One region of the Mycetohabitans sp. B46 genome, then DNA from elsewhere that is predicted to be linked to it. Evidence: predicted binding sites of a transcription regulator. Region 1 holds the regulator's gene; the other holds the start of a gene.
What was found. The regulator LexA, encoded in region 1, represses DNA repair genes until DNA is damaged. The targets are predictions, from matches to a motif close to ACTGTATNNNNATACAGT.

Region 1 (15,419 bases):
GGCGGCACCGCAGCCGCAGCCGCAGCCGCAGCCGCAGCCGACCGTGATCGTACAGCAACCGGGCGGCGGTGGGGGCAGCATGGGCGGGTTGCTGACCGGCGTGCTGCTCGGCCAGATGCTCGGGGGCAGCCGCGAGCGGGTGATCGAGCGCGATGTGATCGTTGATGACGAGCGCCGGCGAGGCAATGCTGGCGCCCAGCCCGACCCGGGATTCGATGTTGGCCGTGGCAACGACGATTGGGGCGACGACGCGGGCGGTAACATCGACGTCGGCGGCAACGACGACTCAAACTGGACTTGAGCAGCCTGCGCATTGCACGCAATCGATGGGGCATCCACCGCAACTATGGCTACGACTGCGACTGCTGCGGCCCTCACGCGTAGGGTCGCTCGAATGCGGCGGCCAACCTGACTGCAACGTCGTCGGCCTGTTCAGGCAGCACGTTGGTAAAGCTCATTAACAACGCGTCGCGTCGCCGCTGCTGCCCATACCACTGCGACAGCGCATCGGGCGCAAGGCCGCTGCGCACCGCTGCCCGGGCCAGCAACACGTCGTTCGCCAACGAGCCGTCGCTTGGCGCAGAGCATTTACGCAGCCAGCCAATCAGATGCATGCCGCCGACGCTGGGCGAAATATCCAATACGCCGCCAACGCGACGGCGCAGCGCCGCGGCAAGTGCGTCGCGGCGCACCGCATACGCGGCACGCATCCGGCGAATGTGCCGGCTGAAATGTCCAGCTTCGATGAAGGCCGCGATGCTTTCCTGCAGTGTCAGGGCCGGGGGCGGGGCCAGTAATGCGGCCACCTTGACCAAGTGCCCGGCGAGCGTAGGCGGCGCGACGATATAGCCGAGCCGCAGGCCGGGCGCGAGCGCCTTGCTGAAGGAGCCAACATAGAGCACGCGCTCGCCGCCGTCCAGGCTCGCCAGCGCGGGCAACGGCCGGCCTGAGTAGCGGAATTCCCCATCATAGTCGTCCTCGACGACCCACGCGTTGGCGCGCGCCGCCCAATCCAGCAGCGCGAGCCGCCGCGGCAATGACAGCGAGACCCCCAGCGGCGCCTGGTGCGAAGGCGTGACGAGCGCCATGCAAGCTCGGGGGGCCTTCGCCACGCCTGCGTCGACATCCAGTCCTTCGTCGTCAACTGGCACGCTAACTAATTGCGCGCCGACCAGCCTTAACGCGTCGCGTGCTCGCCGGTAGCCGGGATCCTCGAACCAGATCGGGCGCGACGCCGTCTCCGGCAATAACGCCGTCATCAGTAGTCCAAGCGCGCCATGATACCCGTTCGTGATAATGATCCTGGCGGGGTCGCAATCGATTCCGCGCGCTATCGCAAGATAACCGGCAATCGCACGACGCAAGCGGGACTGTCCCTGCGCATCGCCGTAACTGAATGCCTCCGCGGCCAGCACGCGCACTTCGTGACTCGCCACCCGGGCCCACAGCTTGCGCGGGAACAAGTCCAACGCGGGCAGCCCCATTTGCAAAGGCGCCACGGCTATCGCGGCACTCACCGATGCATTGTCGGCCGACGGTGCAGGCGCAGGCTTCGTCGGCCCATGCTGTGGTGGAAGTCGTGCATTGACCCGGGTGCCAGCTGCGCCGCGCGTCTCGATAAATCCTTCCACTGCGAGCAACGCGTAGGCGAGTTCAACTGTGCCGCGGGCGGTATTGAGTTGCGTGGCAAGCGCACGTGTGGACGGCAGCCGCATGCCGGCGGGCAATCGACCGTCCAAGATGCCCTCGCGAAGCCGGGTAACCAGTTGCCGATACATAGGCTCGTCACACCGACGGTCTAGCTCAAGCGTGCAGGCCCACTCGGCCGCCGGCATGGTGCTGGGCCGACTTTTGCGCGCCACAGCCCGCTTGCCGCCGTGCTCCGCTGTCATCGCCCTGCTCCAGCTCGCATCATGGCCTACTCATTTAAACCGTTTTTGGCCTTTTACGATAACCCATTCGCCGCCTACGATAAAGGCTCCTAGTCCATTGACGCGAAAGGAAACCCTGATGAGCCAACCTCGCCTGCCTTACCGTGAACTGTCCAAGGACGCCTATCTCGCATTGGCATCGGTCAATGCCGCACTGGGACGCTCCGCGCTCGGCCAGAAGCTGTGTGATCTTGTGTTCCTACGTGTATCACAAATCAACGGATGTGCGTTTTGCGTCGACATGCATTCACACGACCTGCTTCAGCAAAGCGAAGACGTGCAGCGCCTGCTCAGCATACCAACCTGGCGCGAAACCGAGATGTTCGATGCGCGGGAGCGCGCCGCGCTGAACTGGGCCGAGCGCCTGACCACACTACCTGGTGGCCATCCAGCCGATGCCGATTTCCAGGCGCTGAAAACTCACTTTAGCGATACGGAGATTGCCGACCTGACTTTCGCGGTCGCGGTAATCAACGCCTGGAACCGCCTCGGCGTCGGCATGCAACTGCCGGTCACACGCAGTACCGCCAGCGCCGCCAGCGCCGCTTGAGTCGCTTGAGTCGCTTGAGTCGCTTGAGTCGCTTGAGTCAGTTGAGTCAGTTGAGTCAGTTGAGGCGCCTGGGTCGCTTACATCGCTTGACGCCGCTGGGGCGGAACCGTCGCAGCGGTGGCGCGGGCCCCCATTCGCACCTTTATTGATAAGATTTGCCCAGGCCCGCGCTGCTTCGCGGCCTGGCGCACATTTCTGCCGCCCACTGCCCCATCGCCCGAAACGTTGCGCGCTCAACCGCCTATGCGTTTTTCGGGGGAACCGCTCTATGAGCATGCTCAAGGAATTGAAAGAGTTCGCCGTCAGGGACAATATGATGGATCTGGCTGCTAGCGTCATCATTGGCGGCGCGTTCGGCACCCTCGTCAATTCGCTGGTCAGCAAGCTGCGCGCGCCGGCGCTGCAGGCAGCCACGCCGGCAACCCTGGCAGCACCACTCGAGGATATCGCGTTGCGGCGCGAGATCCGCGACGAGCTGAAAAACCGCGACTGACACGCCTACACAGGGTCCCGCGTGACGCGCAGCAAACGCCGCAGCGTCACAGCGTCAAGCGGTGGGCGTAGACAACGCGTCATCGCTGCCCTTAGCCATTGCGATCTCTTCGATCAGGCCTTCAAGCAGCGTGAAGTTGACTGGCTTGGTCAGATGCGACATAAAGCCGGCATCGAGACAGCGGCGTACGTCGTCATCCGAGCCATAGCCGGTCAACGCCACCGCCGGCACGTGTGCGCCGGTCTCGGTGCCCCGCAACGCCGTGATTAAGTCCAGCCCCGTACCATCGGGCAAGCCAATATCGCTGACCACCAGGTCGAAGCGCTGCTGCTGCGCGGCCTGCAGCGCTGAGGCCACGGTCCCGGTTGCGATCACATTGTGGCCAAAGCCCGTGATAAGTTGAGCCATCACCTCGGCTGTGTCCTGATGGTCCTCGACCAGCAGGATGTCCAGCGTGGCGCGCTGCGGCGCCGCCGCGATCGTACCGCGCTCCATCACCGGCCCGGGTGCCTCGACACTAGGCAACACGATCGTAAAGGTGGCGCCGCGCCCTAATCCCTCACTGGCGGCATGCACCGTCCCACCATGCACGTCGGTCAGCGCCTTGGTGATGGCCAGGCCTAGCCCCAGGCCACCGTACTGCTGGGTGGTGTGCCGCCCACCCTGCTCGAATGCGTTGAACAGTCGCCCCAGCTGCTCCGGCGCGATGCCGATACCGCTATCTTGCACGTCAATTTGAATCTGCGGCACACCCGCTTCGGATGGCGCCTCGGCATCGCGCGTGCGCAGCACGATGCGGCCATGCTCGGGCGTAAACTTGGCCGCGTTCTTGATCAAGTTCCATAGCATCTGCTGCAATCGCGCACGGTCGCCACGGACGAAGCGGTGCTGTGCAGCGCAATCCAATTCCACGCGCAATTGCTTGACCTGGATGTCGCTGCGAAAAATTTCCAACACCGCATCGATGAGTTCGTGCACATCCACAGTCTCCAGCGCCAGCAGCAGCTTACCGTTGGCTACTCGCGTCAAGTCCAGTAAATCGTCGATCAGGCGGGCCTCTAACTCGATATTGCGTCGAATGACCTTCATGGCGGAGCGCACCGGGTCGGGAACGTCACGCGCGCGCTCGAGCATTCGCGCACTGGCCAGCACCGGCGTGAGTGGCGTGCGCAACTCGTGCGACAGCATCGCGAGAAAACGGTCCTTCGCACGATTGGCCTCTTCGGCCGCCTGCCGCGCCGCCTGCTCGGACTGGAGCAGCCGCTCGCGCTCGTCGCTTGCTTCGCGCTGATCCTGGATGTCCGTACACGTGCCAAACCACTTCGCAATGCGCCCATCCGCTTCGCGCAAGGCCGTACCTCGCAAGCAAAACCAGCGATACACGCCGTCATGGCGCCGCAGCCTCACCTCGCGAATGAAGCTGTCCGCGCCCTGCCCGATGGTCTGTCGCCATGCATCACGCAGCGCGGGAAGATCATCGACATGGACCGCGTCGAACCACCCGGCACCGAGTTCCGCGCCAGCTGGCATTCCGGTGTAATCCGACCATTGCCGGGACAGAAAATCGCATTCGCCGCCCGGCGTGCAAGTCCAGACCAGATGCGGCAGCGCTTCGGCAATGGTCCGATAGTGTCGCTCGCGATCGCGCATCCGCTCAGAGTCCGCCACGACACGCCGCATCCGCGCTTCATTCAACGCACGTTCGACGGCCTCGGGCAGGTAATCGAGGTAATCGGCTGCTTTTGGCACCACATCGGACACGCCGGCACGCAACGCCTCGATGATCCGCGACTCGTCCGAAAAGCCTGTCGCTAGGATAGCCGGCAGCTTGATCCCGCGTGCAACCAGTCCACGGAAAAAATCCAGTCCGGTTTGTGGCGTACCGAGCCGGTAATCGAGCACGAGCAGATCCGGCAACGGCTCGCCGATGCAATCGAGCGCCTGCTGCACCGTCGAACAGGCACTGACGCGATAGCCGACCCGCCGCAACGCGCGCGCCGCAAGCAATAGGATACCCTCGTCGTCGTCGAGCACCAGCACGTGAGCGTCGCTGGACATAATGGCTCCGGAACGTGGTCAGCGTGCGCTCGGCCGCACGCTGCACGGCAGCTTTACGACCTGCAGGAAGAAGCCCAGCCGCCTGACCGCCTCGATAAATGCATCGTATTCGACCGGCTTGGTGATATAGACATTGCAGCCGAGTTCGTAGCACCGCTCAATTTCGCGCGGATCGTCGGTGGTCGTGAGCACGATGACCGGCAGCGACGCGGTCTGCGGCGATTCCTTCAGACGGCGCAGCACCTCGACCCCGTCCACGCGCGGCATCTTCAGATCCAGCAGCACCACACAGTTGCGCAGATCGCCGAACGGTGCGGGACCGAAGAAATAGTCTAGCGCCTGGTGACCGTCGGACAGCCGCTTAAAGCCATTGGTCAGGCCTGCGCGGCGCAGATTGCGCTCAACCAGCGTCGCATGGCCATCGTCATCCTCGATTAGGATGATGCTGACCGTCTCCCCGATTGTCATGATTTTTCCCAAGAAGTATTGTATGCACCGGCATACGGACCGAAACCGGCGTCCTCAACCCGGTGCGCGGTCAGTACATGCAGAGCAGCCATGCCCGCCTCGCGCTGTGCCCAGTAAGGCAAACGTTTGCCGCTGTCTTGATTTTTCACCTCTGGTGCGCGGCCGATCGCAACACCTCCCGGGTACACCATGCCCAGCGGCGCGTGTGCGGGTAACGCAACGTAGAACGTCGATCCTGCGCCTTCGGCCGACTCGACCCAGACACGTCCGCGATGTCGCTCCACCATCCGCTTGACCAGTGCAAGCCCGATTCCATCGCCAGGGCCCGCATCCGTATGCAGCCGCTGGAACGCGCTGAATACCTTCGGCAGCGACGCCGCCGGAATGCCGCGCCCGTTGTCTCTTACATAATAGACGCGATGGCGCTCGCCCGTGCCAGCTAGCCGCGCCGTGGCGATGCGACCGTCCGCCCCAAGTTGCATGACGTGCGCCGTGGGCGCGGCGGCTTGTGGCGAGTCGCCGTCACCGCCCGGATTGATCCAACCGACCTCGATCACGCCGCAGCGGGACGGATCTAGGTAAGCAAATGCATTGCCGAGCAACTGGCCGAAAATCTGCTCGATCGCGCCAGCATCGCCCCATGCCGGCGGCAGCGGCTGAATCAGCACGCGTGCGCCGTTCGCCGACGTTTGGCCCTTCAGCGCCCCGATCACCCGCTGCAATACGACGTTCATGTCCACCAGCGCCCACTGGTACTCGACCCGACCCGCGCGCGACAGCCGCAGCAATGCCTCGATGATGCCACCCGCGCGCGTGACCGCGCTTTGCAGGAAGCCGATCGACTCTTGGATCTCGCCGTCGACGATGCGCTGCAGCCGCTCACGCTCGGCCACGGGCAGATCCAGCTCGCTAATCGTCTCGCGCAACTCGCTGGCCGAGACCTTCAACTCGCGCGAGAACCCTTGCAGATTCACCAATGGCGAGCGCAGATCATGCGACACGCTGTAAATAAACATCTCATTGTCCTGCGTCTGTTGACGCAATTCCTCGTTGACCTGCGCAAGCTCACCGGTGCGTCGCTGCAAGTCGGCCTTCAGCAGTGCGTGCTCGCGTTCAGACCGCACCAGCTTGCGGCTCGTATCGTGCAGCACCTCATCAAGCTGCGCGATTTCGTCGCGACCACCCAATGGGGCGCCTAGCGGCTCGCCCGTACCCAGGCGCAGCGCGTTCGTCGTCAAAACCTCGATCCGCTGGCCGATGTGTCGCGCAAACGCAAGCGCTGCGATCACCGCAATCAGTAGCGACACACTCACCGCAAACCAGAGCATGAACTGTTGCGTCTTCAGCGAGCCTTGCAACTGAGCGTTACGATCCGCCTGCAGCTTGTTCTCCGCATCGACGAAGTCGCCCAGCTCGCCGCGAAATTCATTGATCTCGCGCGGCATTTCCTCACCGCGGTATGCCTCGATGACGCGCTGGCGCTCACCCTCGCGCAATTGCTCGGCCACGCGCTGCGTCAGCTTGCGATACCGGTCGATTGTCTCGCGCATACGCGCAATGCGGCCGGTCTGCTCGGGATTGTCGGCTACCGTCGCCTCGAGCGCATTAAGCCGGTCGGCCAGCTCGACCCATGTCGCGCGCTTGTCCGCGAACGACGGGTCACCGACGATAATCCCCGCCCGCAATTGCGACGCCTGGCGCAGCAACGGACCAAGCAGCGCCTCGGCCTGATTGATCACCTTTTTGGATTGCAACGCCCATCGTTCGGCGTCGGCCACTTGCCGCTCCACGCCGAATAACGCGACCAACAGCGCCAGCTCGCACACTACCGGCACCGCGACGAGCAATAGTCCCTTGGTAAAGAGCCTCATGCGCCAACCGGCATCCGCTCGAACGTCAATGCATGTCCCCTTGTAGAAGGCCGGCGTCACATTACGGGTCTAGTGCCGGCCAGCAAACGATTATCGGCCTTGCACGCCGATATTTCAATCGCGGAGCAAGCTCGCGGCGACATGATCCGGAGTCATTTTTTGAAATCGGTCAATATGCTATAAAGATCGGCATGCCTGCGCGACGAGCGCCGCTGTGTTTGCCGCAGCCGCCGTCTTTTCATTCCATCCATGCCGTTTGAGATGAATACCATGTCCACTCCGAAAAAGCGCAGACACGCATCCAGCGATGAGTCTTTTTTGGCCCAACTCGCTGGCTGCAAGCCGTTCGCGCAACTCGACACTAAGATCGCACGCGCCCGCGCTCAGGACGAACCCGTACTGTATACGGATGCGTTGCCGGGCCTGGATGTGCTGATCTGCACGGTGCGCGGCGCGCAGCCGCCCTACCCGCGTGCGGCCGAGCTGCGCCGGCGCTGTATCGAATCGGTGGCCCATGCGTTAGAGCAGCCGCTGGATGGGCTCGAGCGCGGCGGCTATTGGTACGAGGCCAACGGCGTCGGCTTCCTGGTGTTCGCCAGCCGGGCACGCACCGCGATCCTTCCGCAATTCTGCTCGGTCGCAAGCCGGCGCTCACACGGCGCCGAACGTAACATGCGACGCCCGCTGCGAACACGGCAGACCTAATCCGCGGCGTGCCGCCGAGGCAGCCGCATGTCGTTCATCGGTGGCGTTTGCGCCGTCACGCGACTTCGCGCAACTGGCCGGACACCTGGGCCTCGGTTAAGTGGGGCGCGAACATTTCGATCAACCGGTATGCATAGGCGCGCAGGAACGCGCCCTTGCGCAGTCCAACGCGGGTCGTGCTCGGCTCGAACAAGTGCTGCGTGTCCAGTGCGACCAACTCACTGTCTCGCTTCGGATCGTACGCCATCGCGGCGACAATGCCCACGCCCAGTCCCAGTTCGACGTATGTCTTGATCACGTCCGCGTCGATCGCCGTCAGCACCACATCCGGCGCAACACCAGCCCGCACGAACGCCTGGTCCACGTGCGAGCGTCCTGTGAAATCCTGGTCGTACGTGATGATTGGGTAGTCGGCAATGTCCTCCAGCGTCACTGCGGGCCGGGTCGCGAGCGGATGCTCACTTCGCACCACGACGGTGTGATGCCACGAGTAGCCTGGAAATGTCACGATCTCGCCGTAGCGGTCCAGGCCCTCGGTCGCGATACCGATGTCCGCGTCGCCGTTGATCACCATTTGCGCGATCTGGTGCGGACTGCCCTGGCGTAGCGCGAGATGGACCTTCGGATACATCTCCTTAAAACGATGCACGACCTTGGGCAACGAGTAGCGCGCTTGCGTGTGCGTGGTGGCCACCACCAGATGGCCGGTGTCCTGATCTGCATACTGCCGCGCGACGCGGCGCAGATTTTCCGCATCAAGCAACATGCGCTCAATCAGCGTGTGCACGGCCTTGCCAGGCTCTGTCAAGCCAGTGAGCCGCTTGCCCCGGCGGATGAAGATATCGACACCGAGTTCGTCCTCGAGATCCTTGATTTGCTTGGAGACCCCGGATTGCGACGTGTACAGTACATTCGCCACTTCGGTCAAATTCATGTTCTGGCGCACAGCCTCGCGCACGAAACGCAGTTGCTGGAAGTTCATTTCGTTTCCTCAGATTCTCATCGCTGCACAGGAAACACCCGCACGGCGCGCGGCACCGCGGTCACACCGTCGCCGACGTCCAGCCTCAGCGCGCGCCATGCGTCACGATCGAGCTCCGCTTCCAGCGTCTGGCCAGTCTGAGCCTGCAGTTCAACGCGCACCGAGCCGCCCAGCGGCACGATCCGCCGCACGTCCACGCGGATGCCGTCCTGCGCGGCGCGTGCCTGTGGCACCAGTTGTAGATCGTGCGGGCGCACAAAGGCAAGCGCTGGTCCGCTGAAGTCTCCCTGCGCGGCGATCCATCCGCCTTCGCCGTGCGGCACAAAGCCCTGTTTGCCCAGTGTGCCAGCCAGCCGGTTCGCCGCGCCGAGAAATTCATAGACGAACGCATTACTCGGGTGGTCGTAGATGTCCTGCGGGCTGCCGATCTGCTCGACGCGGCCATGATTGAGCACCACGATTCGGTCCGCAACCTCGAGTGCCTCCTCTTGGTCGTGCGTGACGAAGAGGGTCGAGATAGGCAGGTCGTCATGCAGACGCCGCAACCAGCTATGCAGCTCCTTGCGCACCTTGGCATCGAGCGCGCCGAATGGCTCATCGAGCAACAGCACCTTGGGCTCGATTGCCAGCGCGCGCGCCAGCGCAATGCGCTGGCGCTGTCCGCCCGACAGCTCAGATGGATAGCGTTGCGCGAGCCAATCCAGTTGCACGAGCTTGAGCAGCGCGTGGACCTTTTCCCGGATTTGCGCTTCTGACGGGCGCTCGCGGCGCGGCTTCACACGCAGCCCGAACGCGGCGTTCTCGAACACCGTCATATGACGGAACAGCGCATAGTGCTGGAACACAAAGCCGACCTGACGCTCGCGCGCGCCGACGTCGTTCACGTCCTGCCCGTGCAGCACAACCTGGCCCACCTCTGCCTGCTCCAAGCCTGCAATCACGCGCAGCAGCGTGGTCTTGCCACAGCCGGACGGCCCGAGTAGCGCGACCAGTTCGCCGGACGGGAATTCCAGCGACACATTGTCGAGCGCGGTGAAATCGCCAAAGTGCTTTTGCAAGTTGCGAACAATGATGCCCATATCCATTTCCGCGTGGATGGCTAGCTGGCTGCCGGCTCGCTCGACGTCTGGATGAGCCGGCGCTGCGCGATCAACTTCAACGCGAGCGTCACCAGCGCAAGCAACGCCAGTAGCGACGCGACCGCGAACGCGGCGACGAAGTTGTATTCGTTGTAGAGAATTTCCACGTGCAAGGGCATCGTGTTGGTCTGCCCGCGAATGTGGCCAGAAACCACCGAAACTGCACCAAACTCGCCCATGGCGCGGGCGTTGCACAAGATCACGCCGTACAATAGGCCCCACTTGACGTTGGGCAGCGTCACGCGACGAAAGATCTGCCAGCCGGAGGCGCCCAGCACGCGGGCCGCTTCCTCCTCGTCGGCGCCCTGCGCCTGCATGAGCGGAATCAATTCGCGCGCGACAAATGGAAACGTGACAAACACCGTCGCCAGCACGATGCCCGGCACCGCGAAGATGATCTGCACGTTGCGATCTTGTAGCCACGGACCAAACCAGCCTTGCGCGCCGAACATCAGCACGTAGATCAGCCCGGAGATCACCGGCGACACCGAAAATGGCAAGTCGATCAGCGTGGTCAGCAGACTCTTGCCGCGGAACTCGAACTTTGCGATCGCCCATGACGCGCATAAGCCGAATACAACGTTCAGCGGCACAGCGATCACCGCCGTGATCCCTGTCAGCTTGATCGCCGACAGCGCATCCGCGTCGATCAAGGCGTCTAGATAGGCCCCTACGCCGTTGGCTAACGCCTGATAGAACACCGCGGCCAGTGGCAACACCGGGAACAGGCCAAGAAAAAGCAGCGCGATTGCAGTCAGCGCCCACCGTACCGCACGCGGCTCGGTCGTCGCGTCCACATGCGGTGCCCGCTTTGGCTGTACGCTAGCGCCGATTGCGACCGCCGATTGAGTGGCTTGCTGACTCATCGCCCCTCTCCAGCCGTGACCACGGACGGTGCGAGGCCGAGTGGCGGCGCGCGGTGCGTACTAGACGTGCGCCGCTGCAGCCCCCATTGCAGCGCGTTGATCGCCAGCAGCAGCACGAATGATACGAGCAGCATCACGACGGCCAGTGCCGCCGCTCCCGCATAGTCGTACTGCTCCAGCTTCGTGATGATCAACAAAGATGTGATTTCAGACTTCATTGGCATATTGCCCGCAATAAAAATCACCGAGCCATATTCGCCGAGCGCACGCGCGAACGCGAGCGCAAAACCTGTCAGCAGCGCGGGCAGCAACGACGGCAGGACCACGCGGAGAAAGGTCAGCCAGCACGTCGCACCGAGGCAGGCAGCGGCCTCCTCCTGCTCACGCTCGAAGTCCTCCAGCACCGGCTGAACGGTGCGGACCACGAACGGCAAGCCAATGAAGGTCAGCGCGACCAGCACCCCGAGCGGCGTGAACGCCACCTTGATGCCGAGCGCAGCGAGCAGCGAGCCGACCCAGCCGTTACCCGAATAGACGGCGGCCAGCGCAATGCCGGCGACCGCGGTGGGCAAAGCAAACGGCAGATCGATCACCGCATCGACGAGCCGCTTGAACGGAAACTCATACCGCGCCAGCACCCATGCTATGAGAAAGCCGAATACCGCATTGAGCAGCGCGGCGCCCAGCGACGCGCAGAACGTGAGCCGGTACGAGGCCAGCACGCGCGGCGACGCGACGGCACGCGCAAACTCGGGCCACGTCAATGTCGTCGTCTTCAAGAAAGTCGCGGCGAGCGGGACCAGCACCACTAGGCCCAAGTACGCCACCGTGATACCGAGCGTGACACCGAACCCGGGCAACGCACTGGGCTGGCGAAAATAAAAACGACTCATGCCTGCTACTCGCCTCCAAGCATCGCTCGCGCCAGACCCAGGGGATCCGGGCTCAGCTTACGCCGGCGGCCCTCTCAGGCCGCGGACCCCCGCCTGGCAGCCATCGTCGGCTTACTGTGGCTGATAAATCGAATCGAATACTCCACCGTCGGCAAAATGTACTTTTTGAGCCTTCGCCCATCCGCCGAATGTATCGTTGACCGTGTACAACTTGAGCTTCGGGAACTGCCGGATCAGCGCTTCGGGCACCTTGTTCGAGCGCGGCCGATAGAAGTGCTTCGCCGCGATCTGCTGGCTCTGCTCGGTGTACAGGAAGTTCAGATAAGCCTGCGCGAGCTTGCGCGTGCCGCGTCGGTCCACCACCTTGTCGACCCACGCGACCGGCGGTTCGGCCAGAATGCTAACCGATGGCATGACGATCTCAAATTTGTCGGGCCCGAACTTTTTGAGCGACAGAAATGCCTCGTTTTCCCAGCCGACCAGCACGTCGCCGATGCCGCGCTGCACGAAGCTGGTAGTCGCGCCCCGCGCGCCTGAATCGAGCACACCGACATTCCTGTACAGCTTTGCGACGAACTCACGCGCTTGTTGCTCACTGCCACCCGGCTGGTGCAACGCGTACGCCCATGCGGCCAGATAGTTCCAGCGCGCGCCACCGGAGGTCTTTGGGTTCGGCGTGACGATGGACACACCCGGCTTGACTAGATCGTCCCAGTCCTTGATCCGTTTCGGATTGCCCTTGCGCACAACGAACACGAGGTCCGGCAAGCGTTTTTGCCAATCCGCGTCAATCCACCCCTGCTTGGCGATCGCGTCGATATCGTAGGCCAGCGCCAACGTGACGACGTCCGCCTGCAAGCCATCGATGACCGAGCGCGCCTGCGCGCCCGAGCCGCCGTGCGACTGCCTGAACGATACGGTCTCGCCGGTCTTGGCCTTCCATTCCTTTGCGAACGCCTGATTCATGTCCTGGTACAACTCCCGCGTCGGGTCGTACGACACATTGAGTAGCGTCCTATCCGCGACGGCCGCGCCACTGGCCACGAGGCCGCCCGTCAGCACCCATGCCGCGGCCAGTCGCCGCCACACTGATGCACTGGCGCGCTGCCGCGCCCGCCCCGTTACCTGTTCGCTCATTTGGATGCCCGTGGATGTCGTGAGGACCGGCCAAGTCTAACGAACGCATTTCATTATCAAAAATAATCGTTCCTTATGCTTTTATATTCAAAAGTCGTAAGACACCGGACGACGCGCCAACAACTTATGCCACGAGCGAACGGACAGTGCGTTCAAAACGGACAGCGCGTTCAAGTAGCACTTGAAATACTGTGAATACTGTATAAAAATACAGGGACCTGTTCATCCATACAGTAACCTCATGACTAAACTCACCACCCGTCAGCAGCAGGTCTACGACTTGATCCGCCGCGCGATTGAGCGCACCGGCTTTCCGCCGACGCGCGCCGAGATCGCTGCAGAACTCGGCTTCAGCTCGGCCAACTCGGCCGAAGAGCACTTGCGCGCGCTGGCGCGCAAAGGGGTGATCGAACTGGCGGCGGGAGCATCACGCGGGATCCGGTTGCTGTCAACGGAAGACGAACCGCACCCGTACACGCTGCCACATCCAGCGGTCATGCAGTTGTCGCTGCCGCTGGTCGGTCGTGTCGCGGCCGGCAGTCCCATCCTGGCTCAGGAGCATATCGCGCAGCATTACGCATGCGATCCAGCGCTGTTTGCAAGCCGGCCCGACTATCTTCTGAAAGTGCGCGGGATGTCGATGCGCGACGCGGGCATCTTCGACGGAGACCTGCTGGCCGTACAGAAACAGCACGACGTGCAAGAAGGCCAGATTGTGGTGGCGCGGCTGGGCGACGACGTGACGGTCAAGCGCTTCCATCGGCTGGTAAATGGCATCGAATTGATCGCGGAAAATCCGGATTACGAGAACATCATCGTGAGCCCGGGACAAGAAGATTTTGAACTGGAAGGCATCGCGGTCGGCTTGATCCGTCCTAATGCGTACTAAATACCGATATGGAGAAACCGATGAAACGACTTGCCCGCCTGTTTCCGTTACGCGCGTTCGGGCGCCTGCGTCATCTGCGAAGCCTCGTGCCATGCGGTGCATCGTCTCACCCCGCCACTTCGTTCGGTCTGCTGATGGGCGGCGCGACGCTGGCACAGCGCCCGACCGCACCCACGCACGATGGCGTGGCACACGTCGTGCGGGAGTACATGGAATTGCCATCCTGCCTACCAGCTTTCGCACGCGTGCCGCTGCGCCACAGCGTACCTCAGAGTGAACCGGCCCGTCGCCGCCCATGGCGGGAGGACGATCCGGTGCGCGTCTATCGCAGTGCGTCGCGCGTGGTGCTAGTGGGCCATATCGATGCGGTTTGCAGCATGATCGACCGGTATATCGCGGCAGAGGAGATTGGGGTTGCCCACGGTTTGCTGGATTAATTTACTCGCGCTACAACTGCGCATATGACATCGACCTCATTCAAGCGTCTTGTCGCCGCAGGGGTGGCGCTGGCTAGCGTGGTGGCAGGCATGCTCAGCTACGCGTCGCCTTATATCGTCCTGCACCGCCTGGAGCAGGCAGCCGATGCGCGCGACGCCGAGACGGTCAATCGATACGTTGACTACCCTGCATTGCGCGCCAGCCTGAAACAGGAACTCAATGCACGAATCAGGCGCGCGGTCAGCGCGCATATCGATGATTCGCCGCTGGCGCAGGCAGTCGCCAGTGTCGGCACGATGGTCGGTTCCGCATTGATTGCGCCCATTGTCGAAGTTTATGCGACGCCAGACGGCGTAGCCGCGTTACTGGCCGGCATGCCTCCACGCGATGTGGCGAGCGACACGGCACCGCCGGGCCCGGTGCGGGCTCCGCAAGCCGGTGCGACACGCGGCACAGCCGTGTCGGCTACCTCGGGCTCCGCCGGTTCCAGTGCACCAAGCGGCCAGCAGCCCCCGGCCGGCACATCCGTAAGCGGCGGCGCTCAAGTGAGCGCCGGCTATCGCGGCATCAACGAGTTCGTGGTCCGATACCGCGCTGGTCCGAAGGAGCCGCCGTATGCGGCGATTTTTCACCGCACCGGCGTCTTCGGCTGGCAACTTGTCGGGGTCAAATTCAATGGTTCATGATGCGGGCCATTGTGACACGCGGCAGGCCCTATACAAGCCCACCCCGTAGCGCGATGAGTCGGGCCCTTTCCGTAGCTGCGGCGGTGGATAACTCGGCGCCATCCGCTTTGCCCGCGCTCGAGACAGCAACCAGAATGTTGCAGCGAGCGCGGTCCAGCAACTGCATATTCTTTGGGCCCCTCCACCAGCGGGCCAAAGCCGGTGCGCACACGATGGGTGACCACGACGCGGTCCGTCTGCACATGCGACGCGCACTGAGCCATTTCGTCGATCGGCTTGCCCAACGCGAAATGGCCATGCACGCTCAGGCTCC
Region 2 (15,419 bases), on a different contig from region 1:
TTCGCATTCTTTACCGAACACCGGCGATGCTCGAAACCGTGCGGCTGCGTTTTGCAGCCAATTCGGGCTGTCGGCGCCGATCTTGCTGGCGCCGATGGCCGGCGCGTGCCCGCCAGCATTGTCGATTGCCGTGGCCAATGCAGGCGGCATGGGCGCCATGGGGGCCCTGCTGACGCCCCCGGAAGGTATCGTGCAATGGGCCGACGCGTTTCGCCGCGGTAGCACCGGGCGCTTCCAATTGAATCTATGGATACCTGATCCGCCGCCTGAACGCGACCGGGACAACGAGCAGCGCGTGCGTGCATTCCTGGCGCAGTGGGGGCCTGTCGTGCCCGAGTCGGCAGGCGATGCGGTCCCACCGGATTTCGTGGCGCAATGCGACGCCCTGATCGACGCGCGGCCGGATGTCGTCACCTCGATCATGGGGGTATTTCCGCCCGCGTACGTGAAACGCCTAAAGGACCACGACATTGCTTGGTTTGCGACAGTCACGACGCTGGACGAAGCCCGTGAGGCGCAGGCAGCGGGAGCCGATGCGATCATTGCGCAAGGCTTCGAGGCGGGCGGTCACCGTGGCGCGTTCGATGCGGCGCGGGCGGAGCGGCAGGCCATTGGTCTATTTGCGCTGCTGCCTCGCCTGGCCGACCACATTCATGTACCGTTGATCGCCGCCGGCGGTATTAGCGATGGTCGCACGCTGGCGGCTGCGCTGATCCTTGGCGCGAGCGCGGTGCAACTCGGTACCGCCTTTCTGCGTTGCCCGGAGGCGGCGCTGAACCCCGCATGGTCGGATGTGCTGGACGGATTGGAGCCAGAGGACACCGTACCAACGCGCGCGTTCACCGGCCGCCTCGGCCGTTCGGTGGCGACCGAGTACGTGCTTGCAGCAGCGGCGCCGGACGCCCCGCATCCGGCGCCGTATCCGGTACAGCGCGCGCTTACCGTATCGATGAAAGAAGCAGGCGCAGCGGCGCGCGACTATCACCGAATGCAGGTATGGGCCGGGCAGGCTGCCGCAATGGCGCGGGCGGTCCCCGCGGCCGATGTGGTGCGCGACGCGTGGGCCAGCGCACAGCGCTATTTGTAAAAAGTGCGTTCATCACCGGCGGCTCGGTAAGCGCCGGGCGGTAGTCGTCTGTAAGGCTAGTGCCGGGCGTTCAGGTCGATATGCTCGAAATGGATGCGCTGCACTTTGTTTAGCCACAGCAAGTTCTCTCGTATGCGGCGCACCGAGGCTTGACTCGAGCCGCGAATCTTCACCTTCTGGCTCGACTGCGAGCCGGTACGCACCACCTTCTATGCCTGTACGGAAGGCTCGAGTTCACGGATACACCGTAATACTTCACCCACGATGTCCAACTCGAGCGACGACATGATGTCGAGCACGTATTCCAACTGGCTACTGGGTAGCGGAAAGTCCCGGTTGACCGCTTCAGTTGCGGGTGACGGCGCGACAGCGCGGGTATCAGAGGCCTGCTGCATGAATGCGCCGGATAAGAGATCACGAATTGGTGCGAGTCATGCCGCTCTCGCTTCGTTGCCGCCCATCGCCTTGAGACAACCACCTTGCCCGGAAAAGATAGGTTGGCGTTTGTACCGTCCAGTATTAACGCTGGATACATGGCGAACGCTAGCAGAAACCGGGGCAGGGGGAAAGCAGCGTCCAAGCGTGCGCCTGGTCGGCGCAGTGTGTTCGTCCTCGTGCCTTCGCCAGGCGCGATGCCGGCTCGCGCCTGCGACGCACAAATGTCCGCTTTCGCTCATGATCCGGCAATGTTCGTGGACGGCACGACGCAACGGTTTGCTTCGGCTCGCCGCAGTGGCGCAATAACGTGTCGACTTCCGAACCCAATCTTCAGCTTTGCTCTAAACGCCACGAGAATCAACTCGGACGTTGTCCATAGCGACTATCACGAACAGATAGACCGGTATTGTCAAGTGTTAATAGAGCGATGCGGCCAGCGCGCCTGTGATGATCACCGTTCTCTTCATCGATCAGGAGAAGCAATGAAAAAGCATTTGTTGAAAGCGATAGCCCTGTCAGCCATGAGCGTCGGTCTTTGCGGGCATGCGTTCGGCGAAGGCGTGTATGCGCCTTATGTCGACATGACGGCATGGCCCACGCCATCGCTGGACGAGATCGGCGTGCAGCAAGGGATCCAACAGTTCACGATGGCGTTCGTGTTGTCTGGCGGCAACCAATGCGTACCGTCATGGGGTGGCGTGCAGCCGATCGGACGCGGCCAGACGTCGGATTTGCTAACTTCTATCGCCAAGTCGATCAACAATTATCGAGCCAAGGGCGGTGAGGTGTCGATTTCGTTCGGTGGCCAAGCTGGCATGCCGTTGATGCAGGCATGCAGCAGCGCGTCGGCGTTGGCCGCGGCGTATCAGACGGTGATCGATACGTATTCGTTGACCCATATCGATTTCGATATCGAAGGCGCGGCGCAAACGGACAGCGCGGCGTTGGCGCGCAATTTCCAGGCTGTACGGCAACTGCAGCACACGGCGCGCGCCAATGGCAAGCCACTGCATGTGACGTTGACCCTCCCGGTGATGCCATCGGGGCTTACCGCCGATGGCTTGCGCGTACTCCGCGCAGCGCTGGACAATGGTGTGACGCTGGACACGGTCAACATCATGGCGATGGATTATGGCAATGGCACAACTGACATGGGCGCGGCGGCGAAGCAGGCTGCCACGTCGGTCTACGCGCAGTTGGATGCAGCGTACAAGGCGGCGGGCAGCCCGAAGACCGACGCCCAGTTATGGCAAATGATCGGCGTGACGCCGATGATCGGTAAGAACGACGTGCAAGGTGAGACGTTCTCGCTGGCAGACGCGAAGGGGTTGCTCGACAAGGCTCGCTCGGATGGTATCGGGCTGCTCAGCCACTGGTCAATTGGTCGGGACAAGGCTTGCGCGAGCAGTGGTGGCAGCGCATCGCCCAGTTGTTCCGGCGTTTCGCAGCAACCGTATGCATTCACGCAGGTGTTCCGGCAACTGGGGGGCCATTGGGGCACTGGCGTGACGCGGGATCCGTCATATGGTGGCGGCTCGCACGGTGGCAAGCCGACGCCGGGCGCGCAATGGTCCAGCTCGCAGATCTATACAGCCGGGATGACCGTCAAGTATCACGGCGTGACGTATCGTGCAAAATGGTGGACGCAAGGCGACGTGCCGGGCCAGTCGGAGGTGTGGGCGAAGGTCTGAGCATACCGCTGTTACGGCTCGCGCCACCGAGCCATCGTACACGCTTGATCTCGGGGGGCACGGCGTGAGACAGCGATGGGCGGGTGCGCAACGCGGGGCCAGTGGGGCTAGTGGGCCCGTGATTACCGGTTTGACGAAACGTACGCGTTCCCGCTGCGATCCTGTACAAATATACAGGTATACTATCGCCGTTTAGCCTCCTTAGCCTCCTACAGTCGCCATTCCGATTGCCATGGTTCCGACGCGCCGGATCGCCCATCTCGACATGGATGCCTTTTACGCATCCGTTGAGTTGTTGCGCTATCCCGAGTTGCGCGGCAAGGCGGTAGTGATCGGCGGTGGCCGGAAGGCAGCCCCGCAAACGCTGCCGGACGGCACGCGCCGGTTCGCCCGCTTGCGCGATTATGCCGGACGCGGCGTGGTCACCACGTCCACGTATGAGGCGCGCACGCTCGGCGTATTTTCCGCGATGGGCATGATGAAGGCCGCGCAGCTCGCGCCCGACGCCATCTTGCTACCCACCGACTTCGACTCGTACCGCCACTATTCACGGCTGTTCAAGGCCGCGGTGGCGACATTCACTGATCAGATCCAAGACCGCGGGATTGATGAGATCTACATCGACTTGACCGCGTTGCCCGACGACACGCGAGCGCTGGCGATGCGCATCAAGCAGGCGGTGCGCGACGCGACCGGTCTTACGTGCTCGATCTGCGTTGCGCCGAACAAGCTGCTCGCAAAAATCGGCTCGGAGTTGGACAAGCCGGACGGCATGACGCTTCTATCCATCGCGGACCTGCCGACGCGGATCTGGCCACTGCCAGTGCGCAAGGTTAACGGTATCGGCCCGAAGGCGGGCGAAAAGCTTGTGTCACTGGGCATCGCCACGGTCGGCGATCTGGCCAAGGCCGACCGTGGACTGCTGCAGGAGCATTTCGGCCACAGTTATGCCGCGTGGCTGGCCGATGCCGCCCATGGCATCGATGAGCGGCCGGTGCAAGTCACGTCGGAGCCGAAATCGATGAGCCGCGAAACCACGTTCGAGCGTGATATGCACGTGCGCCACGACCGCGCCGCGCTCTCGGCGATCTTCACGGACTTGTGCGTGCGTGTAGCGCAAGATTTGACGCGCAAGGGCTATGTCGGACGCACGGTCGGGCTGAAGCTGCGCTATGCGGATTTCCGCACCGTCACGCGCGATGTCAGCTTGCCGGAGCCTACCGCGGATGCGGTGGTGATCCGGCGCGCCGCCACCGAATGTCTGAAGCGCGTGCCGCTGGACAAGCGGCTCAGGCTGCTCGGCGTGCGGGTCAGCGCGCTGCGACCGGCGCACGCACAGCGCTTGACGCGCGTGCCGGTGCAACACGAGCTGCCATTTGCCGAAGCAGGGACCCAGGTGCGGTGAACTGCGCACCCCGTGATGCGGCGGATGATGCCCGCGTATCCCCGTCAATGCATACCTGTTATACGGTCAGTCAGCGTCAGGGCCCGGCTTGATTTCGCGACTCCTGTGCGCGACGAAAACCGTCGATGATCAGCAGCAGCGCGGCTTGGTGGCACGACGGGTATCACCGCGCTAGCTGACCGGGAATCCGACGCGCTCCATGGTGCCGATGTGGCGTGACAGCAATTGAGCAGCGCGCTCGAGATCATGGCTTTTCAACGCGTCGATGATGAGTTGATGGTCGTGGTTCGAGCGCGATTGCCAGCCGCGCGCCCGGCCGACGGCGAGCACGAAACGCGAACTGGTCAATTGCAGTACGTCCAGCGTCGCCAGCAGGCGGGGCATCGCGCAATGACGCACCAGCGCGTGGTGGAACGCACGGTTGGCCGCATCCCACGACGCAAGCGAATTAGCGGCGTCGCACGCGGCGTGGGCGCTTTCGAGCGCCTCGAAATGTTCGGCGCGCAGGTGTGGCATGGCGTGGCGCAGCGCGAGCGGCTCGAGCACCGCCCGCATGTCAGCCGCTTCCTTGATGGCGGCACGGTCCAATACGGTGACGCGCACGCCGCGCCTGTGCAAGATTGTCACCAGTCCGATTGCCTGCAGACGCTGGAACGCTTCGCGCACGGGCACATGGCTCGCCCCAAATTCCTTGGCGACGTGGTCCTGCCGAAGGGCTGTACCGCCGGCCAACTCCCCGCTGACAATACGCTCGCGCAACCGGTCGACAATATGCTCAACCAAGCTTGGCGTGTGGATATCACTTAGGCGCACAGTGTCCATTTCATAGATTATCTATTTTTGGGAGGAGGTAAATTAACGCCAATTCCGTTATAACATCCAGAACGCAATCGGCGTGAGCGCTGGAATTAGATAGATTATCTATGAAATAGGCCGGGTGGTCGATACTACCTCGGTCACGGCGCGTGAGCGACGCGTGTCGCGCCTACTTGTGGCCACCGGGCCGCTTGGACCCCCACTCGCACAGGAGTATCTGCATATGTCAATTAGGACAACAGAATCATCTGCCCATTCCACCAATCTGTCCGGCGGCGACGCAACGCTGATTGGCGACGACGCAGCGCCAATCCGGCACGACTGGACGCACGAGCAAATTGCGGCTTTATTCGATTTGCCATTCGATGATCTGCTCTATCGCGCGCATACCGTGCAGCGACGCTATCATGCCGGCCGTGGCCTGCAAATTTCGCAATTGTTGTCCATCAAGACGGGCGGATGCCCGGAGGACTGTGGCTACTGCAGCCAATCGGTCCATGCCGAGACCGACCTGAAGGCGAGCGCATTAATGAGCGTGGACGCGGTGCTGCAGGCCGCTGCGCAGGCAAAGGCTGCCGGCGTGCAGCGCTTTTGCATGGGAGCCGCATGGCGCAGTCCGCGCGAGCGCGACCTGGAGCGAGTCTGCGCGATGGTTGAGGGCGTGAAGGCGCTGGGACTGGAGACCTGCGTGACACTCGGCATGCTGACCGACGCACAAGCGCAGCGCCTGGCCGAATCCGGCCTGGACTACTACAACCACAACATCGACACGAGCCCCGAATACTATCCGTCGGTGATCACCACGCGTACGTTGCAGGAGCGGCTTGACACACTCGAGCACGTGCGCAACGCGGGCCTGAAGGTTTGCTGTGGCGGCATCATTGGCATGGGGGAGTCGCGCGAGGATCGAGTCGGCATGTTGCAGACATTGGCCAATTTGCCGGCACACCCGGAGTCAGTGCCGGTCAACTCCCTAATGCGAATCGAAGGCACGCGGCTCGCGCACGAGCGCGACGTCGATGGGTTGGAGTTCGTGCGCACGATCGCGGTGGCCCGCATCGTGATGCCCACGTCCGTGATACGGCTCTCGGCTGGGCGTGAGCACATGAGCGACGAACTTCAAGCACTGTGCCTATTCGCTGGCGCCGGCTCGGTGTTCATCGGCGAGAAACTGTTGACTACGCCTAATCCGGCTCCCAGTCAGGACCGCGAGCTGATCAACCGGCTTGGCGCGACGAGCCAGGAGTCGGCTCCGATCCAATGGATCGCCAAATCACGGCAATGATCTCCGGGAAAACTCGCATGAAGTTGATCGAATCGCTCGGGCGCGGCTTGTCGGCGCTCGATGCAGAGCACTTGCGTCGGCATCGGCGCATTGCCGACAGCGCATGCAGCGTGCGGATGAGCGTGGACGGGCGACACATCGTGGGTTTTGCGAGTAACGACTACCTGGGACTTGCCGCGCATCCAGCGTTGATCCAAGCGCTGAGCGACGGCGCGCGACGCTATGGCGCCGGCAGCGGGGGATCCCACCTATTGGGCGGTCATTCGCGTGCGCATGCGCAGGCCGAGCAAGACCTGGCCGCGTTCTGTGGCGGCTTTGTCGACGATGCCCGTGCTTTATATTTTTGCACCGGCTACATGGCGAACCTGGCCGTACTGACCGCGCTGGCCGGTCGCGATGCAGCGGTCTTTTCCGATGCACTGAACCATGCTTCGCTGATCGACGGCACGCGGCTATCCCGCGCGTGCGTGCAGATCTATCCGCATTGCGATACCGTGACCCTGGACGCGATGTTGGGCGCAAGCGACGCGGCGACCAAAGTGATCGTCAGCGACGCGGTGTTCAGCATGGACGGCGATGTCGCACCGCTCGCGCAATTGGCTGCGCTGGCTGAGCGGCACAACGCGTGGCTGGTGCTGGACGATGCCCACGGTTTTGGCGTGCTAGGCCGCGACGGCCGGGGCTCACTCGACGCGAGCGGCGTGCACAGCGAGCATATCATCTACGTCGGCACGCTGGGCAAGGCGGCTGGGGTCGGCGGCGCGTTCGTGGTGGCCCATCCGGACGTGATCGAATGGTTCGTGCAGCGCGCGAGAACGTACATCTTCACGACGGCTGCGCCCCCAGCGATTGCGCATGCGGTGTCGGCCAGCGTGCAATTGATTGCCGGCGATGAAGGGGGCGCGCGCCGAGCGCAGCTATCGCGGCTTATATTGCGCACGCGCAGCCTACTTGCGGCGACGCCATACCGTTCGCTGGACTCGCATACCGCCGTTCAGCCACTGGTGATCGGCTCGAACGAGGCGACCTTGGCGCTCGCGGCGACGTTGGACGACGTAGGTCTTTGGGTGCCGGCCATCCGGCCGCCGACGGTTCCACCTGGCACATCCCGGCTGCGGATCTCGCTGTCGGCCGCGCACACGGATGACGATCTGGACCGGCTGGAGACTGTGCTGGCCGGTGTGGCGATGACATCTTGATTGATACTGGCGCCGACGAGCAAGCCACTCTGCCGTATCGGGAAGGCCACGCACAGATCCACCAGAAGGCTGGAGGACGCACGGACGGGCGCAGGCATCGGAAATGCTTAACACAACGTCGGATTGCGACAACGGAGGGCATCATGGGATATCAACGCTATTCGGATCGCGTGACACGCACCCGTCGGCATGCACAATGGACACAGCGGCAGGTATCCAGGGCTTCACGGCCGTTATGGCCACGCCTCGGCCTAGCCGCATTGGGGTTGGTTTGCTGCGTCGTCGCCGCTGTGCCGCGGGCGGCGCTCGCGGGTACGACGGATCGCCCGGTTGACCATCGCTCAACTGGCATGGGACCAGCCGGTACGACGGCACAAGCGAAGCTGGTGTCAGCGGCACCGGACCCAGTGGCGACGCAGGCGAAGCGGGTCACGCCGCCGATGCAACAGTCCGGCGGCACTGCCGACGGCGCGCGTCACCATGGCGGTGCGGGGAACCATCCGCCCAGTGATCGAAAGAACGGGCTGGGTTTCGACACCGACAAGAGCGGGCTCACTGAGCAGCCACAGCCTTCCAAGCTTAGGCGGTAGCGGCGCGCTTCGCATTGCGGTCGTCGGCGGGGCGCGGAATGTGCCGCTGGCGTAACGTTGACGCAGCCAGGGCAGGGCCAGCGTCAAGCGGGGCGGGGCGCGGCATCGAGCAGGCCGAACGGCTGTGGCATGGCGTCATGCCGCGCCTCAGGCCACGGCGTGAGGATCTGCGCGCCCGTTTCTGTCACCACGACCATATGCTCCCACTGCGCGGACCGTGAGCCATCCTGTGTCACGACTGTCCAGCCGTCCGCCAGTTGCCGCGTGCCAGCCGATCCGGCGTTGAGCATTGGCTCGATCGTAAAAATCATGCCCGGCTTCAATTCGAGGCCGGTTCCCGGGCATCCATAGTGGAGTACCTGCGGCTCATCGTGATACACGCGTCCGATCCCGTGGCCGCAATACTCGCGCACGATGCCGAAGCCTTCGCGTTGCCCGACGCGCTCGATCGCATGGCCGACATCGCCGAGCGTGGCGCCCGGACGCACGACGGCAATGCCCGCCATCATCGCTTCGTACGCAGTGCATACCAATCGCCGTGCCGCATCGTCCGGCTCGCCGACAAAGTACATACGGCTTGTATCGCCATACCAGCCGTCCTTGATCACAGCAACGTCAATATTCAGAATGTCGCCGTCCCGCAACGGGCGCGATGACGGAATGCCGTGGCACACCACGTGGTTCACCGACGCGCAGATCGTCTTTGGATAGCCACGATAGCCAACGTTGGCCGGTGTCGCACGTTGCACGTTGACGATATAGTCGTGGCACAGTCGGTCAAGCTCGTCGGTGCTCACGCCGGACTTCACGTAAGGGCCGATCATCTGCAGTACGTCCGCGGCCAGCATGCCAGCACGACGGGCCATCGCAATCTCGGCGCGCGAACGGAGCGGGACTCGGATAGCGCGCCGCATCATGCTACCTTGCTAACGTCGCTGTCCAAGCCGGCAGCATGCCAAGGCGCGCCCGCTACCTCGGCCTGCATCAACAACCGACAGAGTTCAGTGTAGTCGAGCGTCGGGTTCAATTCCGCAAGCATTCCGATGCGCAGCCAGTGTTCGGCCTGCGCGTTGATCGAGCGGCTCAGCGCGCCGCTTGCGTAGCGCAGCGACTCGTGCATCTGTTCGGAGATTTTGACGATACCCATTAGTAACCCATTAGTAACCCATTAGTAACCCATTAGTAACCCATTCTAATATATGTTTCGTATATAGTTAGTATAATGACATTACACGAGCGAAGCAAATTAAATCCACCCGTAGCGGTAGCGGCGAGGGCCCCGAATCGATCATAGGTGCGTTCGCACTAAGATTTGAGCTTAGCTGAGTCCTGGCCGTATCGAACGCACCCGTGAGATAGGCCTTGTCCCCTCTGACGGACGACAGGATGTCGCACGGCAAGGGCGGTCGACACGATCAGCGATCGGCTTCACAGACACCGCACGCCGCGTGCGCCAGCCTGCAGTCCCTGCCGGCTGGTCACCCAGTCTGCCGGCGTATTCAGGACGCCGTTGCCCAAATAGATCTTGACCGTCGACTGCCTGGCCCGCAAGGTTGTCGGTAGCTTGAGCATAGGCGGCAAACCGCTCCTCGGTGTCGAGCATCATTGCGGTGACCCGGTTAGCCGTCTCCAGATCTGTCGGTCCGACGATGCGTCGCAGGCACGCGATCGACTGATCAAGCTGCCCACCGGCACCCATGCAGACTGATGGATGTGTCGGAAAAGGCCTGCCCAATCTAGGGGCTGGTACACAAAAAATAATGAAAATTCCAGGCCGTTATAGCCCAAAAGGTAATATCAGCTGATGGATCGGATCAACGACAGGCACAGCGGGGAGGCTCACGCTGTACGCGGATGATTGGGACCGCGCATTTCTGCGTTACGCTATGGGATCCGGACAAGGGATCGTGCTGCCGCGCCCTCGCTTGGGCCGATATATGGAGGATCGACGAGACTTCACGATGAACGAAAACGTATGCCAACCCGCGCCACACACCCATAAGCTCACGCACGTTTCGCTGTCGCGCAAGCTCAAGTTGCAGCAACTGGTTCTCATCGCCAAGGTTATCGACAGTGGTTCACTGCTACGCGCTGCCAATGAGTTGAGCATGACGCAGCCGGCGTTGACCAAGTCCATCCACGAGTTGGAGGCGTTCTTCGGCGAGGCATTGTTCGAGCGCACGAACCGCGGCGTCGTGCCAACAGAACTGGGCCGGCTGCTGGGCCGTCGCGCTAAATCGATGATCACCGAACTGCGTTACCTGACCGACGAGGTCAATGCGCTGCAAAGCGGCACGGCCGGGCACGTGATCGTCGGCACCTTAATATCGGCGTCGGCCCGGCTGCTGCCAGTGGCGATCCGCAAATTGAAGGAGCAGGCGCCCGACATGCTGATCACGGTGCGTGAGGGGGGGACTGCGCAGTTGTTCCCGGCGCTGGCGACCGGCGACCTGGATATCGTGGTCGGCCGCCTGCCCGAACGCGAGTTGCCGCTTGCCAATGCGTTCCCACTGCAGCACGAGGTCCTATTCCAGGAATCGATGTGCGTGGTGGTCGGTGCCAGGCATGCGGCAGGCCTGCCCGCGCAACCAGGCCTTGCCGACTTGACGCACTTGCCGTGGATCGTGCCACTTGGCGATTCTCCAGTCCGCTTGCGGGCTGAACGGCTGTTTTATGACGCCGGCTTGCCGATGCCGGCCGATCGTGTCGAGTCGCTGTCCATGCTGACTAATCTCGGCTTGCTGCTCGAGCGACCCTGCGCGGCGCTGATGCCGCGCGCCGCCGCGCGTCAGTTCATCGATGCGGGTTTGTTAGCGGTTGTCGAGATCACCGGTGCGGCAGACTTTGGCACCGTGGGGTTTTCGGTCCGGGCCAACAAGAAAATCAGTCCTGCGTGCCTGCGCTTCATCGCCTGCCTTCGGGAAAGCGCGGCTCTGATTCACGGCGCGCTCGACGGCTGACAGATCGCTATAACAATAGGGAATAACGCATCCTGAAAAGGTTATTATTGTTTATGGTCAGCGCCGCTTAGACTGACTGCACTGATCTGATTCGTAGATCTGACGCGCGACTTGGGCAGGTCGCCGCGGCGATGCGGCGACATACTGGGGCCGGGCCGCCGGGCCGCCGGGCCGCCGGGCAGTCTGCTGAATCGATATAACAGCCTCGTCAGGAGACCCACGCATGACCAATCGAGTCGATCACTCCACACCTTGGTGCCGCGGCGCCCGCATGCTGATTGCGCTGACCGCTGCCGTGCTGTACCAAATGCCGGCGCAAGCCGCCGAGCCGGGGCCGCTGAAAATCGGCTTCCTGGGGACATTGTCAGGCCCAGGCGGCGCGCTCGGCCAGGACCAATATGATGCATTCATGCTGGCTGTCGAGCAAAAAGGCGGCAAGCTGGGCGGCGTACCGGTCCAGGTGCTGCGCAAGGACGACCAGCTCAAACCGGATGTCGCGCTCCAGGAAGCCCAGCAGCTGATCAATCGCGATGGGGTAAAAATTATCACCGGCGTGACGTTTTCCAACGTGATGATGGCGATCCACAAACCGGTGACCCGCGCCGGTGTGTTCCTGATCGGTTCCAATGCCGGCCCCACGCAACTTGCCGGATCGGGGTGTTCGCCGCTGTTTTTCTCGACCTCATGGAACAACGACGAACTGCATGAGGCAGGGGGCCAATTGGTGCAGGACTTGGGCTATAAGCACGTCTATGTGATGGCCCCGAACTACCAGGCGGGACGTGACGCGATCACGGGCTTTAAACGCGATTACCACGGCACAATCGTCAATGAGGTGTACACGCAGGTCAACCAGCCTGATTACTCGGCCGAATTGGCTCAGTTGCAGGCTATGCGCCCGGACGCCGTCTATGTGTTCTATCCCGGAGGTATGGGCGTGAACTTCGTCAAGCAGTATCGGCAGGCTGGTTTGCTGGGCAAAATTCCGTTGATTTCGGCCTCGACGATCGATGGCACGACATTGCCGGCGCTCAAAGAGCTGGCGGTCGGCGCGATTACCGTCGCACCCTATGCGCCTGATCTGAAAAACGCCCAGAACGTGCAATTCGCGTCGTCGTTCGAGTCCAAGTACGGGCGCAAGCCATCGATGTACGCGGCGCAGTCCTATGATGCGGCGAACCTGCTTGATGCAGCGCTGTCAGCCGTCAAGGGTAACGTGGCGGATCGCGATGCGCTACGTGCTGCGCTGCGCACCGCGCGTTTTCAATCGGTGCGGGGCGCCTTCAGCCTGGAATCCAACCAATTCCCCCGTGCCGGCTTCTATCGCGTCGACGTCGTGCGCACCACCGCCGGTGCTGCGTTTGAGAGCAAGAATCCAATCGTGCCGCAGTCCCGCACGCCGGTCTTGCAGCAGTGCAAAATGAACTGAGCGGATGCCACGATGAACCTGACGTTGGCGATCATGCAGTGCCTCAATGGCCTGCAGCTCGGCATCCTATTGTTCCTGATGGCAGCCGGCCTCACGCTTGTGTTCGGTATTGCAAACTTCGTCAACCTGGCGCACGGCTCACTTTACATGATGGGCGCTTTTGTCGGCGCGCTGGTGTACAACCTGACAAGCTCATTCATGTTGGCGACGCTGGCCGTCGTTCCCGCCATGATGGTAGTGGGCATCGCGCTGGAAGCGGGAATATTCCGCCGCCTTTACGCACGGAGCCACCTCGATCAGGTGCTGGCCACATTCGGGCTGATCTTGTTCTTCAACGAACTGGCTCGCACGTTGTGGGGTCCTTCTCCCTACTATATGGAAGTGCCACCCTCGCTGGCCGGCGCCATCGACGTATTCGGCATCCACTACCCTGCCTATCGGCTGCTCATCGTGGCCGCCGGTATTGGCATTGCCTTGATCTGCTACGTCGTCATTCATCGCACCCGCGTAGGCATGCTAATTCGCGCGGGCGCGACACATCGTGACATCGTCGCCGCACTGGGTGCCAACATGGGATTGCTCAATGCGTTGTTGTTTGGCATCGCCGCTGTGCTGGCGGGCGTTGCAGGGTTGCTTGCCGGTCCAATCTTGTCCGTGCAGCCTGGCATGGGCGAGCCCGTCCTGATCCTGACGATGGTAGTCATCGTCATCGGCGGAATCGGATCGATCCGCGGCGCCTTCTATGCGGCACTGATCGTCGGCGTGGTCGATACGCTCGGCCGTACGCTGCTGCCAGTGGCACTGCGCGAGCTGCTGGAGCGCAGCGCCGCCGACAGCGCCGGGCCCGCGCTCGCATCGATGCTGATCTATATCTTGATGGCAGCCGTGCTCGCATGGCGTCCGCAAGGGCTTTTTCCGGTCAAACACTGAACAGGCGCATGATCATGTCGATCCCTTTAGCCGCGCGCACGGCGCGCCCAACCTTGAGCAGCCACGAGCCAGGCGCGCGCGCGACGCTCGCCGGCAGAATGTCATGGCTGATCATGGCCGCGTTGATCGCGGTGCCGCTTTACGCACAGGCGACCCATCAGCCGTTCTTACTGACGCTGGTCACGCGCATCGCGATTTTCGCCATCGCCGCTATGTCGCTAGATCTGATATTGGGCGTCGGCGGTCTCGTGAGCTTTGGACATGCACTGTTCTTTGGGCTGGGCGCTTATGCCACCGGGATGCTCGCGCAACACGGCGTGACCAGCGGGTGGCTGCATTTGCTTTGCGCGGTCGCGGTCAGCGCGCTGGTGGCTGCGGTGACTGGAACCATTGCGCTGCGCACCCGCGGCATCGCATTCATCATGATTACGCTGGCGTTCGCGCAGATGTTTTACTTTTTTGCGGTCGGTCTTCGCGAGTATGGGGGCGACGATGGCTTCGCGCTGGCTGCCGGCAGCCAGTTCGGCGCCGTGCAGTTGACTGACCCACTCACGCTATACGTCGTATCCGCATGCCTGCTGATGGTACTGCTCGCGTTCGGTAGACGCTTTTTGCACACCGCAATGGGCCTGACGCTGGGCGGCATTCGGATCAATGAGCGCCGGATGCAGGCGCTTGGCATACCCACTATGCCATGCAAACGGGCCGTCTATGTCGTTGCCGCGGCGTTGTCGAGCATCGCAGGCATGCTGTTCGCGAACCTGACCCAATTCGTAGCTCCGTCGTATCTGTCCTGGACGGTGTCCGGCGACCTGATCGTGATGGTGGTGATCGGCGGCGCCGGCACGTTCATCGGCGCAGTGCTCGGCACGTTTGCGATCGTGTTGGCAGAGGAGGGGCTCAAGGCCATGACGGAGCACTGGATGCTCGTCATGGGGCCGTTGATCGTGGTGGCGGTGCTCGTCAATCGCCACGGGCTCGCCGGGCTGCTCGAGTCGTTCGGTGCACGCATGAGCCGCGGCCCCCGTGCGGCGGGAGAGCAGGCATGAGTTTGTTGCAGGTAACGGGATTGGTCAAGCGCTATGGCGGTTTTGTCGCGACCGATCATTTCAGCATGACGATTGAGCCGGGCGAGATCCATGCGGTCATTGGGCCGAACGGGGCAGGCAAGAGCACACTGATCGCGCAACTGGCCGGCGAGTTGCGCCCGGATGCAGGCACGATCCTGTTTGACGGCCGTGACGTCACATCGACAAGCATCAGTCAACGGGCGCAGCGCGGCTTGACACGCTCATACCAGATCACGTCTGTGCTCCCGGACTATACCGCACTGCAGAATGTCATGCTCGCGGTCAATGCGCTTGGGCCACGGCGCTTCGGCTGCTGGCGTGCACTCGCGCGCCAGAGCCACGTGCGCGAGTCCGCACTGGCGTTGCTCGAGCGTGTCGGGTTGGCGCAGCGCGCGCACGTGAGCGCGGCGCGGATGGCGCATGGCGAGCACCGTCAATTGGAACTGGCGATGGCGCTCGCCGGTCGGCCCAAACTGTTGTTGCTCGATGAGCCGATGGCAGGCATGAGCCAGGCCGAGT

Region 2: the regulator LexA is predicted to act here: its motif matches at 3,377-3,394, upstream of dinB (DNA polymerase IV).

The regions. Positions count from the first base shown of each region.
Region 1 is NZ_JADBGL010000014.1:33,521-48,939, reverse strand. Features, by position in the region: gene IHE30_RS13620 (tetratricopeptide repeat protein) at 1-301, shown strand, start outside; gene pdxR (MocR-like pyridoxine biosynthesis transcription factor PdxR) at 375-1,892, opposite strand; gene IHE30_RS13610 (carboxymuconolactone decarboxylase family protein) at 2,011-2,481, shown strand; gene IHE30_RS13605 (MscL family protein) at 2,750-2,974, shown strand; gene IHE30_RS13600 (response regulator) at 3,029-5,032, opposite strand; gene IHE30_RS13595 (response regulator) at 5,051-5,500, opposite strand; gene IHE30_RS13590 (sensor histidine kinase) at 5,497-7,371, opposite strand; gene IHE30_RS13585 (hypothetical protein) at 7,642-8,076, shown strand; gene IHE30_RS13580 (CysB family HTH-type transcriptional regulator) at 8,132-9,058, opposite strand; gene IHE30_RS13575 (sulfate/molybdate ABC transporter ATP-binding protein) at 9,076-10,137, opposite strand; gene cysW (sulfate ABC transporter permease subunit CysW) at 10,158-11,063, opposite strand; gene cysT (sulfate ABC transporter permease subunit CysT) at 11,060-11,956, opposite strand; gene IHE30_RS13560 (sulfate ABC transporter substrate-binding protein) at 12,068-13,093, opposite strand; gene lexA (transcriptional repressor LexA) at 13,335-13,982, shown strand; gene IHE30_RS13550 (hypothetical protein) at 14,003-14,419, shown strand; gene IHE30_RS13545 (DUF2939 domain-containing protein) at 14,444-15,106, shown strand; partial or broken gene IHE30_RS13540 (universal stress protein) at 15,135-15,419, opposite strand, start outside.
Region 2 is NZ_JADBGL010000004.1:139,755-155,173, forward strand. Features, by position in the region: gene IHE30_RS06105 (NAD(P)H-dependent flavin oxidoreductase) at 1-1,087, shown strand, start outside; gene IHE30_RS06110 (hypothetical protein) at 1,144-1,293, opposite strand; gene IHE30_RS06115 (hypothetical protein) at 1,297-1,482, opposite strand; gene IHE30_RS06120 (chitinase) at 2,047-3,216, shown strand; gene dinB (DNA polymerase IV) at 3,449-4,621, shown strand; gene IHE30_RS06130 (GntR family transcriptional regulator) at 4,793-5,443, opposite strand; gene bioB (biotin synthase BioB) at 5,661-6,722, shown strand; gene bioF (8-amino-7-oxononanoate synthase) at 6,740-7,921, shown strand; gene IHE30_RS06145 (hypothetical protein) at 8,065-8,511, shown strand; gene map (type I methionyl aminopeptidase) at 8,595-9,425, opposite strand; gene IHE30_RS06155 (ParD-like family protein) at 9,425-9,658, opposite strand; gene IHE30_RS06160 (hypothetical protein) at 10,037-10,219, shown strand; gene IHE30_RS06165 (LysR substrate-binding domain-containing protein) at 10,473-11,471, shown strand; gene IHE30_RS06170 (ABC transporter substrate-binding protein) at 11,695-12,900, shown strand; gene IHE30_RS06175 (branched-chain amino acid ABC transporter permease) at 12,913-13,830, shown strand; gene IHE30_RS06180 (branched-chain amino acid ABC transporter permease) at 13,845-14,879, shown strand; gene IHE30_RS06185 (ABC transporter ATP-binding protein) at 14,876-15,419, shown strand, end outside.